One region of the Streptomyces sp. NPDC034049 genome, then DNA from elsewhere that is predicted to be linked to it. Evidence: riboswitches for the same ligand, from Rfam matches in the RefSeq annotation. Region 1 holds a riboswitch; each other region holds the start of a gene.

Region 1 (3,201 bases):
AGCCCCACCGGACGGACGCCTGGGGTCGAAGGGGCGCAGCCCCTGGGGATGGGACGGGTAGGGGCGGCGGGGGCGGAAAACGTCCGGCTACGCTGAAGCGGTGACCGTTCGCCCCCCGATCGTCCTGGACAGCGACCCCGGTATCGACGACGCCGTAGCCCTCCAGTACCTGCTGGGAACCGGCCTGTGGGACCTCAAGGCGTACACCTCCACCGGCGGCAACCTCCCCGCCGAGGCGACGTACGCCAACGCCCGCGCCCTGGCGAGAGCCCTCCGCATCGACCCCCACATCCCGGTCCACAGAGGCGCCGGCCGCCCCCTCTCCCGCCTCCCCTACCGCGAGGCATCCGCCTTCCACGGCCCCGCGGGCCTCGGCGACGAGACCCTCCCCGACTCGACGGCCCCCCACCCGACGGAGTCGTCCGCCCAGGCCCTGCTCCGCCTGTCGAGGCAGCACGAGGGCGAGCTGACGGTCTGCGCCACCGGCCCCCTCACCAACGTGGCCATCGCCCTCCTGGAGGACCCGCACTTCGCCCACCGGGTCCGCAAGTTCGTGTTCATGGGCGGCGCGGCCCAGGTGCCGGGCAACTTCACCCCGGTCGCCGAGTTCAACATCTGGGCCGACCCGGACGCCGCCGAGATCGTGCTCTCCTCCGGCATCCCGTTCACCATGGTCGACCTGGACGCCTCGCACCGCTGGCTGTTCCGCCCGGCGGACCTCGCCGCGCTGGAGGCCGCGGGCCCCGGCACGGCCCTCGCCGCCCGGCTGATGCGCACCTACATGGACGCCTACGCCCGCCACGGCGGCGACGGCACCTGCCCACTGCACGACCCGCTGGCGGTGGGTGTCTGCGGCGACGAGGCGTTCGTCGAGGCCGCCGACGGGGCCGTCGTCGTGGAGTGCACGAGCGAACTCACCCGCGGCCAGACCGTGTTCGTGCCGACCGCCGCCCGACGCGTCTACTACTCCGAGTCCCCCGGCCTGACCGCCCGCCTGCGCGCCACCGGCCGGGTCGCGCTGGGCCCGGGCACGCGGGACTTCACCCAGGACTTCGTGGCGACGCTGCCCAGGTGGCCGGCGACAGCCTGACGAGATCCGATTGTCCGACCGGCGGCACCCCCCTGTGGACAACCGCCGCCGCGCCGAGCCGCCGCTCGTGCACACTGCGACGCATGGACATCACGATCAGGAGAGCCGCTCATGAGCTGACGCTCTGACACCATGCGAAGCCGTAGGCGACACAACATGTGGGGGTGACATCGCGCCCCAGCACTAGATGTATGCTCATGCTCGCTGTCGCCGCAGGGGAATCCGGTGTGAATCCGGAACTGTCCCGCAACGGTGTACTTGCGTGCACACCTCACCATGTGCGCACGCCTGTTCAGTCCGAACACCTGCCGACAGTGCGCCCGGCCGTCCGGTCCGGGTGCCCTGACGTCCGGGCCTCGTGGAATGGGCCGGTGGACGCGACGCCCCCGTGCGCTCGTGTGCTGCCGCCTGCCCTCCGCAGGGCCTCCAGCCGAGCGAGGGAGAGCCCCACGTGACCATCGCGCCAGCCGATCCGGTGTCAGCCGACCTGGCTGCAGCCGAGCCGGTTCCAGCCGAGCCGGTGCCGGCCGCCCCGGCGACGGAGACCGACGCTCCCGGTACCGCGTTGCTGCGGACCCTGACCGAGCTGACCGCCGACCTCCCCGACGCCGACCCCGGTCGGGTCGCCGCCGCCGCGCTGCGCGGCCGGTCGGTGCGCGCGTCCTCCGCCGAGATGGTCGCGGAGCTGCGCGAGCTGGCCACGGAGGCGGCCGCGGGTCTCATCTCCGAGGACCCCGCCTACTCGAGACTGGCCGCCCGGCTGCTGGCCATCGGCATCCGTGCCGAGGCGGCCTCGCAGGGCGTCACGACGTTCACCGAGTCCATCGCCGTGGGGCACCGTGAGGGCCTCGTCGCCGACCGCACGGCCGAGTTCACCCGCACCCACGCCGACCGCCTCGACGCCCTGATCGACCCGGCGGGCGACGACCGCTTCGGCTACTTCGGCCTGCGCACCCTGTACAGCCGCTATCTGCTCCGGCACCCCCTCACCCGCAAGGTCCTCGAGACGCCCCAGCACTTCATGCTGCGGGTCGCCGCCGGCCTCGCCGAGGAGACGGGGGCCGACGAGCAGGCGGGCGTCCGCGCCCTCGACGAGGTCGCCGCGCTCTACGGGCTCATGAGCCGCCTCGACTACCTCCCCTCCTCCCCCACGCTCTTCAACTCCGGTACGCGACACCCCCAGATGTCGTCCTGCTACCTCCTCGACTCCCCGCTGGACGAGCTGGACTCCCTCTACGACCGCTACCACCAGGTGGCCCGCCTCTCGAAGCACGCAGGCGGCATCGGCCTGTCGTACTCCCGCATCCGCTCGCGCGGTTCGCTGATCCGGGGCACCAACGGGCACTCCAACGGCATCGTGCCGTTCCTGAAGACGCTGGACGCCTCGGTCGCCGCCGTGAACCAGGGCGGCCGGCGCAAGGGCGCGGCCGCGGTCTACCTGGAGACCTGGCACTCCGACATCGAGGAGTTCCTGGAGCTGCGCGACAACACCGGCGAGGACGCCCGGCGTACACACAACCTGAACCTGGCGCACTGGATCCCGGACGAGTTCATGCGCCGGGTCGACGCCGACGAGCAGTGGTCGTTGTTCTCCCCGTCCGACGTGCCCGAGCTGGTCGACCTGTGGGGCGAGGAGTTCGAGGCCGCGTACCGCAGGGCGGAGGCGGAGGGCCTCGCGAAGAAGACCATCGCCGCCCGTGACCTGTACGGCCGGATGATGCGCACCCTCGCGCAGACCGGCAACGGCTGGATGACCTTCAAGGACGCGGCCAACCGCACGGCGAACCAGACGGCCGAGCCGGGCCACGTCATCCACTCCTCCAACCTCTGCACGGAGATCCTGGAGGTCACCAACGACGAGGAGACCGCGGTCTGCAACCTGGGCTCGGTGAACCTCGGCGCGTTCGTCGACCGGGCGACGGGCGACATGGACTGGGCGCGGCTGGACGCGACCGTCCGCACCGCCGTCACCTTCCTCGACCGCGTGGTCGACATCAACTTCTACCCGACCGAGCAGGCGGGCCGCTCCAACGCCAAGTGGCGTCCGGTCGGGCTCGGCGCGATGGGTCTCCAGGACGTCTTCTTCCAGCTGCGGCTGCCCTTCGACTCCC
Region 2 (3,201 bases), on a different contig from region 1:
GCGGGGACCCGGACGCCCCTCCTCCGGGCGATCCCCCGGAGACCGGCGGCCCGGCCCGGCTGGACGACTGCACGCTGAAGGCGTACGCCATGCAGGAGGCGGAGTGGGCGGAGGCGCTCATCCGGGTGGAGAGCGCCCGGGTCGACGGCGAGATACGGCTCCTGTCCACCCGCCTGTTACTGGGCACGTTCTGCGCCAGCGTCCTGCTGCTGAGCATCGCCGTGGCCGGTCGGGTCGTCCCCACGACCCGGTTCGACGCCACCGCACCGCTCACCACGGCGATCACCGGCGCGATCGCCGCCGCTCTGCTCACCTCGCTCGCGGCGGGCATCGGCAGGGTGCTGCGCGCCCGAGCCGACGCCGGGCGGCCCGGCGGCCTCAGCGTTCCTCCGGCCCCCGCGGCCGAGCCCCGACCAGAGCCCGGTCCAGGGCCCTCAGCCGCTCCGTGACCGGGGTGAGCCCCCACCACAGGCCCGCCCCCGTCGCGATCAGGGCGGTCACCACCAGCCAGACGGCACCCCGCGCCTCCGTCCCCGGCACCAGCAGGGCGGCGAGAGCTCCCACCCCCACGGCCAGGACTCCGGCGACCGTGCTGAAGAGCACCAGCGGAGCGGCGGCGGACAACAGCGTCCGCCGGTCCCTCGATGCCCGCGCGCGCGCCGAGGCGGATCCCTTGGTCCGATCGTCCATCGCGTGTACCTCCCGTCCCCCGAACGGTTCTTCAGGAGCCGTCCGCTCCCGGGTCCACAAGCCCCGCCAGAAAACCACACCACGCGCTGTGACGGAAGGAGAGCACAGCGCTCTTCTTCGAGTTCGAGTCACGCACCAGAACTCGGTCCTCGTCGAACGACGCCTCCACGCACATACTGGTGTCACCCGAACGACTGCTCTTGATCCAACTCCGCGCCGCGGACTCCCTGTCGGACACCCTGACCTCCACCTCACAAGTCAGCGCGCCGACACGCGTCCACCGCGACGACCCGAGCGCCGTGCCCAGCCGCTGCCGCTCGTCGGCGCTCAGTCTTCGTACTGCCGTTCCCTCAAGTGTTCCCGTCCGACGCCGTGGAAATGAGCGCAGAAAGAGCCGATTCGGGCGTCTGGCGATATTTCAGCGATGTGGGGCTGAGCACACCCCTGCGCCGCAGGTCAACAGCAAGTTGACGGGTCTTCCGGGGGCGTGGTGGACTGCCGGGGCCATGTACGACGGCAGGAGAGGAAGCCGGTGGAAGTCCGGCGCGGTCCCGCCACTGTCACCGGGGAAGAACCTCCCGGGAGCCAGGAACTCTCGCCGTCGGTCTCGTCGAACCAGGGCGTGGACACCCTGAGTGAGGACATATCGCCATGTGCGGCTGCCACTTGAGTCCCAGCACCGGATCCCCGTCCGACCTCGCGACCGGCTGAGCCCGTGCGTGCCGATCGCGTCTTCGCGTACGGCGCCGCCGCCGGACTCCTCGGTGATCTGCTGCTCGGTGATCCTCGCCGGGGGCATCCGGTCGCCGCGTTCGGGCGGGCGGCCGGTGCCGTGGAGCGGGTGCTGTGGCGGGACCACCGAGGGTGGGGCGCGCTGCACACCGCCGTGTGCGCGGGAGGCGCCGTGGCGCTCGGGGCCGTCGCCTCGACCGCCGTGCGGCCGTCGCGCGCGGCCTCCGTCGCGTTGACCGCCGCCGCCACCTGGGCCGTCGTCGGGGGGACTTCGCTCGCGCGGGAGGCCCGGACGATCGGGCGGTCCCTCGACGCGGGGGACCTCGAGGGCGCGCGGGCCAGGTTGCCCCATCTGTGCGGGCGGGACCCGCAGGCGCTCGACCGGGACGGGATCGCGCGGGCGGTCGTGGAGTCCGTCGCCGAGAACACCTCCGACGCGGTGGTGGGGGCGCTCGTGTGGGGAGCCGTGGCGGGTGTGCCCGGGCTCGTGGGGTTCCGGGCCGTCAACACGCTGGACGCCATGGTCGGCCACCGGTCGGAGCGGTACCGGCGGTTCGGCTGGGCCTCCGCGCGGCTGGACGACGTGGCGGGGTGGCCGGGGGCCCGGCTCACGGCGGTGCTGGCCGCCGCCTCCGGTGGGGACGCGCGGGGGGCCGTACGGGCCTGGCGCGCGGACGCGGGCAGGCACCCGAGCCCCAACGCGGGGCCCGTGGAGGCGTCGTTCGCGGGGGCGCTCGGAGTGCGGTTGGGGGGCACGTTGTCGTACGGGGGGCGGGTCGAGCACCGGCCGGTGCTGAACGGGGAGGGGCGCGCCGTCGAAGTGGGTGACATCGAGCGGGCCGTGCGGTTGTCCCGGCGGGTGGGATGGCTGGCGTTGGGGATCGGTGCGGGTGTGTCGCTGCTGCGGTCGAGGAGGCAGGGATGAGTGGCGGGCTGCTGGTCGCCGGGACGACCTCCGACGCCGGGAAGAGCGTGGTGACCGCCGGGATCTGCCGGTGGCTGGTGCGGCAGGGGGTCAAGGTCGCGCCGTTCAAGGCGCAGAACATGTCGCTCAACTCCTTCGTGACGAAGGAGGGCGCCGAGATCGGGCGGGCGCAGGCCATGCAGGCGCAGGCGTGCCGGGTCGAGCCCAGCGCGCTCATGAACCCGGTGCTGCTCAAGCCCGGGGGTGAGCGCAGCAGTCAGGTCGTGCTGCTCGGGAAGCCCGTGGGCGAGATGAGCGCGCGCGGCTATCACGGCGGACGGCAACAGCGGCTGCTCGGGACCGTGTTGGAGTGCCTCACCGAGCTGCGGGGCACGTATGACGCGGTGATCTGCGAGGGGGCCGGCTCTCCGGCCGAGATCAATCTGCGGCGGACCGACATCGTCAACATGGGGATCGCCCGCAACGCCGGGCTGCCCGTGCTCGTCGTCGGCGACATCGACCGCGGTGGGGTCTTCGCGTCGTTCTTCGGGACCGTCGCGCTGCTCTCCCCCGAGGACCAGGCGCTCGTCGCCGGGTTCCTCGTCAACAAGTTCCGGGGGGACGTCTCCCTGCTGGAGCCTGGGCTCGACATGCTGCATGGGCTCACCGGGCGGCGGACGTACGGGGTGCTGCCGTTCCGGCACGGGCTCGGGATCGACGAGGAGGACGGGCTGCGGGTCTCGCTGCGCGGGACGGTCCGCGAGTCGAACGTCGCGCCGCCCGTAGGGGAGGACGTGCTGCGGGTCGCCGTGTGCGCGGTGCCGCTGATGTCCAACTTCACCGACGTGGACGCGCTCGCCGCCGAACCCGGTGTC
Region 3 (3,201 bases), on a different contig from region 1:
GGTGGCCGCAGCGGCGCTCGCAGCCGGACCAGTACAGGGGGAGTCCCGCGCGGCCCGCCGCCTCCAGGCTGCCGGTCGCGTCCGCCCGTACGTCCGCCAGGGACTTCGCGCAGCCGGGCCGGCCGATACAGGCGCCCACGCCCAGCCAGGGGGAGGCGGGATCGGTGACGAGACCGGTCACCGCGAGCCGGGCGAGCGCGTCGGCCGTCTGCTCCTCGCCCAGACCCGGTACGGGGACGACGACCCCGCGCCAGGGCGTCAGCCGCAGCTCACGGGAGGGTGTCGTGGCCGCGAGAGCGGTCAACTCCCGCCACTGGAGGGGGGTGAGGCGACCGAGCGGGACGTGGACGCAGAGGGCGTCGCCGACGGCTCCCGGCAACGGGCCGCCGGGTCCGGAGGGTGGTCCGTCGGGTCCGGGCGTGGCCGTACCGCTCTCGTCACGGACCCGGAGCGCGGTGGCGACGCCGGCGGCCGACAGGCGGTCCCGGACCTCGCGGAGCAGCGCGTCCTGGGAAGGGAGTTCGGTCACACGCCAGACCCGCGCCCCGCTCTCCCGCGCCGCCTGAAGGAAGGTCTCGGCGGCGGTCAGCGCGGCCCGGGCCGCGTCCTCGCCGCGGACCGACAGGCTCTCGCCGGCCGTCCCCAGGCTCAGCAGCGCACCGTCGCCCCCGGCCGCCCGGACGGTCACATCGGCGTCCAGCGAGGCCACGTCGCCCCGCCCGTCGTCGAGCGCGAACAGGAACCGGCCCGACAACCGCCGCGCCGGCTCGCTCTCGCACAGCGCGGTGTCCAGGGCGGTCAGCCAGCGCCGTACGTCGCGCAGACCGCGTCCGTCGAGACCGGACAGCGGCGAGGCGACGATGTTGCGCACCCGCTCGTGCCCGGCGGACGGCAACAGGCCCGCCGCGTCCAGCGACCCGGCCAGCTCGCCCCCGCAGCCGTCGGCCAGTCCGCGCAGCTGCACATTGCCGCGGGAAGTGAGGTGAAGATCACCGTCCCCGAGCCGCCCGGCCGCCTCCGCGAGCGCCTCGGCCTGGCGGACGGTCAGCACACCGCCGGGCACCCGGACCCGGGCCAACGCCCCGTCGTCCGCCGCATGCAGCCGCAGCGTCCCCGGGCAGGCGTCGCCACGGTCCCGTGTGACCGCTGTGGCCTGGGACGATGAACGCGGGGGAGGCGTGGACATGGCGGCGAGCATACCCACCGGCACAACGGACGTATCCTCCGCCCTTTTGGGGCAGCCTTCCTTTTGAGGCGACCCTTACTATGCTGCTCGGTGGATCATCCGGTCCATCGACGCCACCACGGCGACAGGGGAGGAAGCCCGGTGTGAGTCCGGCGCGGTCCCGCCACTGTGAGCCCGTCCCAGGAGGGTCGGGCGAGTCAGGAACTCCCTTCCCCGTACCCCTCGGCCCGTCCGAGCAGGGGAGACTTCCGATTCGACACCGCCCGGGGCGCGGACCCCGAGGAAGGCCAGCAGCCGCATGCAGTCATCGTCCGGGGAGCGCTCCGCGCAGCCCCGCATCCTGCTCCTGTCGACGTCCGACACCGACCTGCTCAGCGCCCGCGCGGCCGCCGGCCCGGTCCCCTACCGCTTCGCCAACCCCTCGCGCCTCGCCCTGGACGACCTCCCGGCTCTCCTCGACGGCACCGACCTGGTCGTCGTGCGCCTCCTCGGTGGCATCCGCGCCTGGCAGGACGGCCTCGACCTCCTGCTCGCCGACGGCCGCCCGGTCGTCGTCCTCACCGGTGAACAGGCGCCCGACGCCCAGCTGATGGCCGCCTCGACCGTCCCGGTCGGCATCGCCGCCGAGGCCCACGCCTATCTCGCCCACGGCGGACCCGCCAACCTGGAGCAACTGGCCCGCTTCCTCTCCGACACCGTCCTGCTCACCGGCCACGGCTTCGACGCGCCGGCGGCCGCGCCCTCCTGGGGCCCGCTGGAGCGCACCGCCCGCGACACCGCCGACGGCCCGACCGTCGCCGTGCTCTACTACCGGGCCCACCACATGAGCGGCAACACCGCCTTCGTGGACGCGCTGTGCGAGGCGATCGAGGACACCGGGGCCCGCGCGCTCCCGCTCTACGTGGCCTCCCTGCGGGCCCCGGAGCCCGAGCTGATCGAGGAACTCCGCGCCGCTGACGCCATCGTCACCACGGTGCTCGCCGCCGGCGGCACCAAGCCCGCCGAGGCGTCGGCCGGCGGCGACGACGAGTCCTGGGACGCGGGCGCCCTGACCGGCCTCGACGTACCGATCCTCCAGGCTCTGTGCCTGACCGGTTCGCGTTCCGCCTGGGAGGAGAGCGACGAGGGGGTCTCCCCGCTCGACGCGGCCAGCCAGATCGCCGTCCCCGAGTTCGACGGCCGCCTGATCACCGTCCCGTTCTCCTTCAAGGAGATCGACGAGGACGGCCTGCCGGCCTATGTCGCCGACCCCGAGCGCGCCGCCCGCGTCGCCGGGATCGCCGTACGGCACGCGCGACTTCGGCACATCGCCAACGCCGACAAGCGCCTCGCGCTCGTCCTGTCCGCCTACCCGACCAAGCACTCCCGCATCGGCAACGCGGTCGGCCTGGACACCCCCGCCAGCGCGGTCGCCCTGCTGCGCCGCCTGCGCGAGGAGGGCTACGACTTCGGCACCGACGCCGAGGTGCCGGGCCTGGCCTCCGGCGACGGCGACGAGCTGATCCGCGCCCTCATCGAGGCGGGTGGCCACGACCAGGACTGGCTCACCGAGGAGCAGCTCGCCCGCAACCCGGTCCGGATCCCGGCCGCCGACTACCGCCGCTGGTACGCCGAACTCCCCGAGGAACTGCGCACGTCCGTCGAGGAGCACTGGGGCCCGCCGCCCGGCGAGATGTTCGTCGACCGCAGCGCCAACCCGGAGGGCGACATCGTCCTCGCGGCCCTGCGCTTCGGCAATCTGCTGATCCTCATCCAGCCGCCGCGCGGCTTCGGCGAGAACCCGATCGCGATCTACCACGACCCGGACCTGCCGCCCTCCCACCACTACCTGGCCGCCTACCGCTGGATCGCGGCCCGCGCCGACGACGGCGGCTTCGGCGCCGACGCGATGATCCACCTCGGCAAGCACGGCAACCTGGAGTGGCTGCCCGGCAAGAACGCGGGCCTGTCCGCCGCCTGCGGCCCCGACGCCGCCCTCGGCGACCTGCCCCTGATCTACCCCTTCCTGGTCAACG
Region 4 (3,201 bases), on a different contig from region 1:
GACAGCGACATCGCCTACGCCCTCTTCTCGTTTCCCAGTCTCGCCGCGTACGAGCGGTACCGCACGGACAGCATGTCCGATCCGGAGTGCCAGGACGCCTTCGCGCTGGCCCGCGACACCCGCTGCATCAAGCGGTACGAACGCCGTTTCCTCCGGCCGCTCGACGACGTGTCCTGAGGAAAGGTGAGGCGCCCGTGCGCCGTGGTGCGGGTGGGTGGTGGGTGTTCAGCCCGCCGTCCACTTCTCCTCGATCCGGGCGAACCGCCAGACCAGCAGGGCGACCGCCCAGGTGGCGAAGAAGAGGCCGACGACGACATAGCCGACGGTGTTGAGGTCGAGGCCGGCGACCCCGTCCCAGAAGGTGCCGTGCAGCCGGGCCTTCTCGGCGACGAGGCCGAGGAGTTCGACCGTGCCGATGACGAGGGCGACGGCCACGGACAGACCCGTGATCACCAGGTTGTAGTAGACCTTGCGGACCGGGCGGGAGAAGGCCCAGCCGTAGGCGAAGTTCATGAACGTGCCGTCGACGGTGTCGAGGAGGGACATCCCGGCGGCGAACAGGACGGGCAGGCACAGGATCGCGTACCAGGGCAGCCCGGAGGCGGCGCCCGAACCGGCGAGCACCAGGAGCGCGACCTCCGTCGCCGTGTCGAAGCCGAGGCCGAAGAGCAGGCCGATCGGGTACATCTGCCAGGGGCTGGTGAGGGACCTCGTCAACCTCCCGAGGAGCCGGTTCATCAGGCCCCGGTTGTTCAGTCGCTCCTCCAGCGCGGCCTCGTCGAAGGTGCCCGAGCGCAGCTCACGGAACACCTTCCAGATCCCCACCATGATCACCAGGTTGACGACGGCGATGACGTACAGGAACGTCCCCGAGACGGTGGTGCCGATCCAGCCGGTCACGTCGTGCAGCGTGGAGTCGCCGTCGCGGGCCGGTCCGGCGAGCGTCTTGACGCCGAGGGTGAGCAGGAAGGTGAGGGCGAGCACGATCGAGGAGTGGCCGAGGGAGAACCAGTAGCCGACCGACAGCGGGCGTCGCCCCTCCCCCATCAGCCTGCGGGTGGTGTTGTCGATGGCGGCGATGTGGTCGGCGTCGAAGGCGTGCCGCATGCCCAGGGTGTAGGCGGTGACGCCCATGCCGATGCCGAAGGATCTGCTGCCGACGCTGTAGTGCTCGGGGGCGACGATCACCACCAGGGTGAACCAGCCGACGAGGTGCAGTGCCAGGATGAACCCGGCCATCCCGCCGAGGCTCGCCCACTCCCCCCGCGTCATCGAGGCGCGGATCCGCCGCCAGGAGAGACCGCCCGTCGCGGCGGTGGCCGAGGGGGCGGTGTCGGTGCCAGGAGCCATGGGGCGTGCGCCTTCTCTTCGTCCGTGGGGTCGGATCCCCTCAGCGTCGTGCGCCGAGTTGGCAGCTGCAAGTATGTTGCAGTAAAGCTCCCGTCTGCTTTCGGTCAGGTCGGGCACCTCGGCGTGGCGCGGGGCGTGCGCCGGGGTGTGAGCTGGTGCACGGCGCCTGCGCGCCCCTCGCCTCCGCTTGTCAGCCTCCTTGTCCGGGCACTACTGTCACCACGCCTTGGTGAACGGGAAATCCGGTGTGATGCCGGTGCGGCCCTCGCCACTGTGAATCGGGAAGTCCGGCTCCGGTCCTCACGGACAGCCACTGGGTCTTCGGACCCGGGAAGGCGGAGCACGGGCGGTGTCACCCGTAAGCCAGGAGACCGGCCAAGGCACGTCAACCATCCACGAGGTGCTGGAGAGGGTCTGCTGAGCCATGCACATAGCCGAGGGTTTCCTTCCTCCGGCGCACGCGATCGCCTGGGGTGTCGCGTCCGCGCCGTTCGTCGTCCACGGAGTCCGGGCACTCACACGTGAGGTCAGGGAGCATCCCGAGAGCACGCTGCTGCTCGGCGCCTCGGGGGCCTTCACCTTCGTCCTGTCCGCGCTGAAGCTCCCGTCGGTCACCGGGAGTTGCTCCCACCCCACCGGCACCGGTCTCGGTGCCATCCTGTTCCGGCCGCCGATCATGGCGGTCCTCGGCACCATCACCCTGCTCTTCCAGGCACTGCTGCTGGCACACGGCGGTCTGACCACGCTCGGCGCCAACGTCTTCTCGATGGCGATCGTCGGCCCCTGGGCGGGTTACGGCATCTACCGGCTGCTGCGACGCTTCGGAGTGCCGCTGATGGTGACGGTGTTCTTCGGCGCGTTCGTCGCCGACCTGGTCACCTACTGCGTCACCAGTGTGCAGTTGGCGCTCGCGTTCCCCGACCCGAGCAGTGGTTTCCTGGGCGCGCTCGGCAAGTTCGGCTCCATCTTCGCCATCACGCAGGTCCCGCTCGCGGTCAGCGAAGGTCTGCTGACGGTGCTGGTGATGCGTCTGCTGGTGCAGTCGAGCAAGGGCGAACTGACCCGGCTGGGCGTGCTCCTGACCGGGCGGCGCGACCGCACCGGGGCCGAGACGGAGACCGGGACCGAGGCGGTGGCCCGATGAACCGGAACACGAAGATCAACGTACTGCTGCTGCTCGCCGTGGCCGCGCTCGCCGTCCTGCCGCTGGCCCTCGGCCTCGGCGACCACAAGGAGGAGCCCTTCACGGGGTCCGACGGCGAGGCGGAGACGGCGATCACGGAGATCGAGCCGGACTACGAGCCGTGGTTCTCGCCCCTGTACGAGCCGCCCTCCGGTGAGATCGAGTCGGCGCTGTTCTCCCTCCAGGCCGCCCTCGGCGCGGGGGTCCTCGCCTACTACTTCGGCATCCGCCGGGGCCGGCGCCAGGGCGAGGCCCGGGTGCGGGCACTGCTGGACGCGGCGGACGAGACGAGCACGGCTCCGGAACAGCCGGCGGACGAGACGGTCGCGGCATCCACCGCGTCCGGCGTGTCCGGCACGCCCGGCGGTGAAGTCCCGCTGTCCGGTGGCTCCGGGGAGTCCCCCGCCGGGCGGGGCTGACGCGGGTGCTGCCGATCGACGCGGCGGCGCACAGCAGTCGCTGGCGCCGCCGCCACCCCGTGGACAAGGCCGTGCTCGGGCTCGGTCTCACCGTGCTCGCGATCTCCCTGCCGCCCTGGCCCGGCGCGGCCCTGGTCCTGCTGACCGCGCTCGTGGTGCTGCTGGGCCCCGCGGGTGTGCCCGGCCGTCGGCTGTGGCGGGCCTACCGGGTGCCGTTGGGCTTCTGTGTGACCGGAGCCCTGCCGCTGC

The links. A riboswitch is a leader RNA that binds a small molecule or an ion and turns the genes downstream of it on or off. The one in region 1 is predicted to bind cobalamin.
Region 2: linked by a shared signal. The riboswitch ahead of ACZ52C_RS04425 (cobalamin biosynthesis protein) and the one ahead of ACZ52C_RS05785 (ribonucleoside-diphosphate reductase subunit alpha) in region 1 are both predicted to bind cobalamin.
Region 3: linked by a shared signal. The riboswitch ahead of cobN (cobaltochelatase subunit CobN) and the one ahead of ACZ52C_RS05785 (ribonucleoside-diphosphate reductase subunit alpha) in region 1 are both predicted to bind cobalamin.
Region 4: linked by a shared signal. The riboswitch ahead of ACZ52C_RS37930 (energy-coupling factor ABC transporter permease) and the one ahead of ACZ52C_RS05785 (ribonucleoside-diphosphate reductase subunit alpha) in region 1 are both predicted to bind cobalamin.

What each region holds. Positions count from the first base shown of each region.
Region 1 covers NZ_JBVISJ010000002.1:216,917-220,117, forward strand. The annotation lists gene ACZ52C_RS05780 (nucleoside hydrolase) at 101-1,090, shown strand; cobalamin riboswitch at 1,282-1,417, shown strand; gene ACZ52C_RS05785 (ribonucleoside-diphosphate reductase subunit alpha) at 1,542-3,201, shown strand, end outside.
Region 2 covers NZ_JBVISJ010000001.1:994,659-997,859, reverse strand. The annotation lists gene ACZ52C_RS04440 (hypothetical protein) at 1-449, shown strand, start outside; gene ACZ52C_RS04435 (hypothetical protein) at 379-690, opposite strand; gene ACZ52C_RS04430 (DUF397 domain-containing protein) at 722-928, opposite strand; cobalamin riboswitch at 1,165-1,307, shown strand; gene ACZ52C_RS04425 (cobalamin biosynthesis protein) at 1,406-2,347, shown strand; gene ACZ52C_RS04420 (cobyric acid synthase) at 2,344-3,201, shown strand, end outside.
Region 3 covers NZ_JBVISJ010000009.1:229,312-232,512, forward strand. The annotation lists gene cobG (precorrin-3B synthase) at 1-1,198, opposite strand, end outside; cobalamin riboswitch at 1,279-1,409, shown strand; gene cobN (cobaltochelatase subunit CobN) at 1,485-3,201, shown strand, end outside.
Region 4 covers NZ_JBVISJ010000021.1:23,820-27,020, forward strand. The annotation lists gene ACZ52C_RS37920 (NIPSNAP family protein) at 1-177, shown strand, start outside; gene nicT (Nickel transporter NicT) at 226-1,350, opposite strand; cobalamin riboswitch at 1,561-1,744, shown strand; gene ACZ52C_RS37930 (energy-coupling factor ABC transporter permease) at 1,775-2,494, shown strand; gene ACZ52C_RS37935 (energy-coupling factor ABC transporter substrate-binding protein) at 2,491-2,952, shown strand; gene cbiQ (cobalt ECF transporter T component CbiQ) at 2,958-3,201, shown strand, end outside.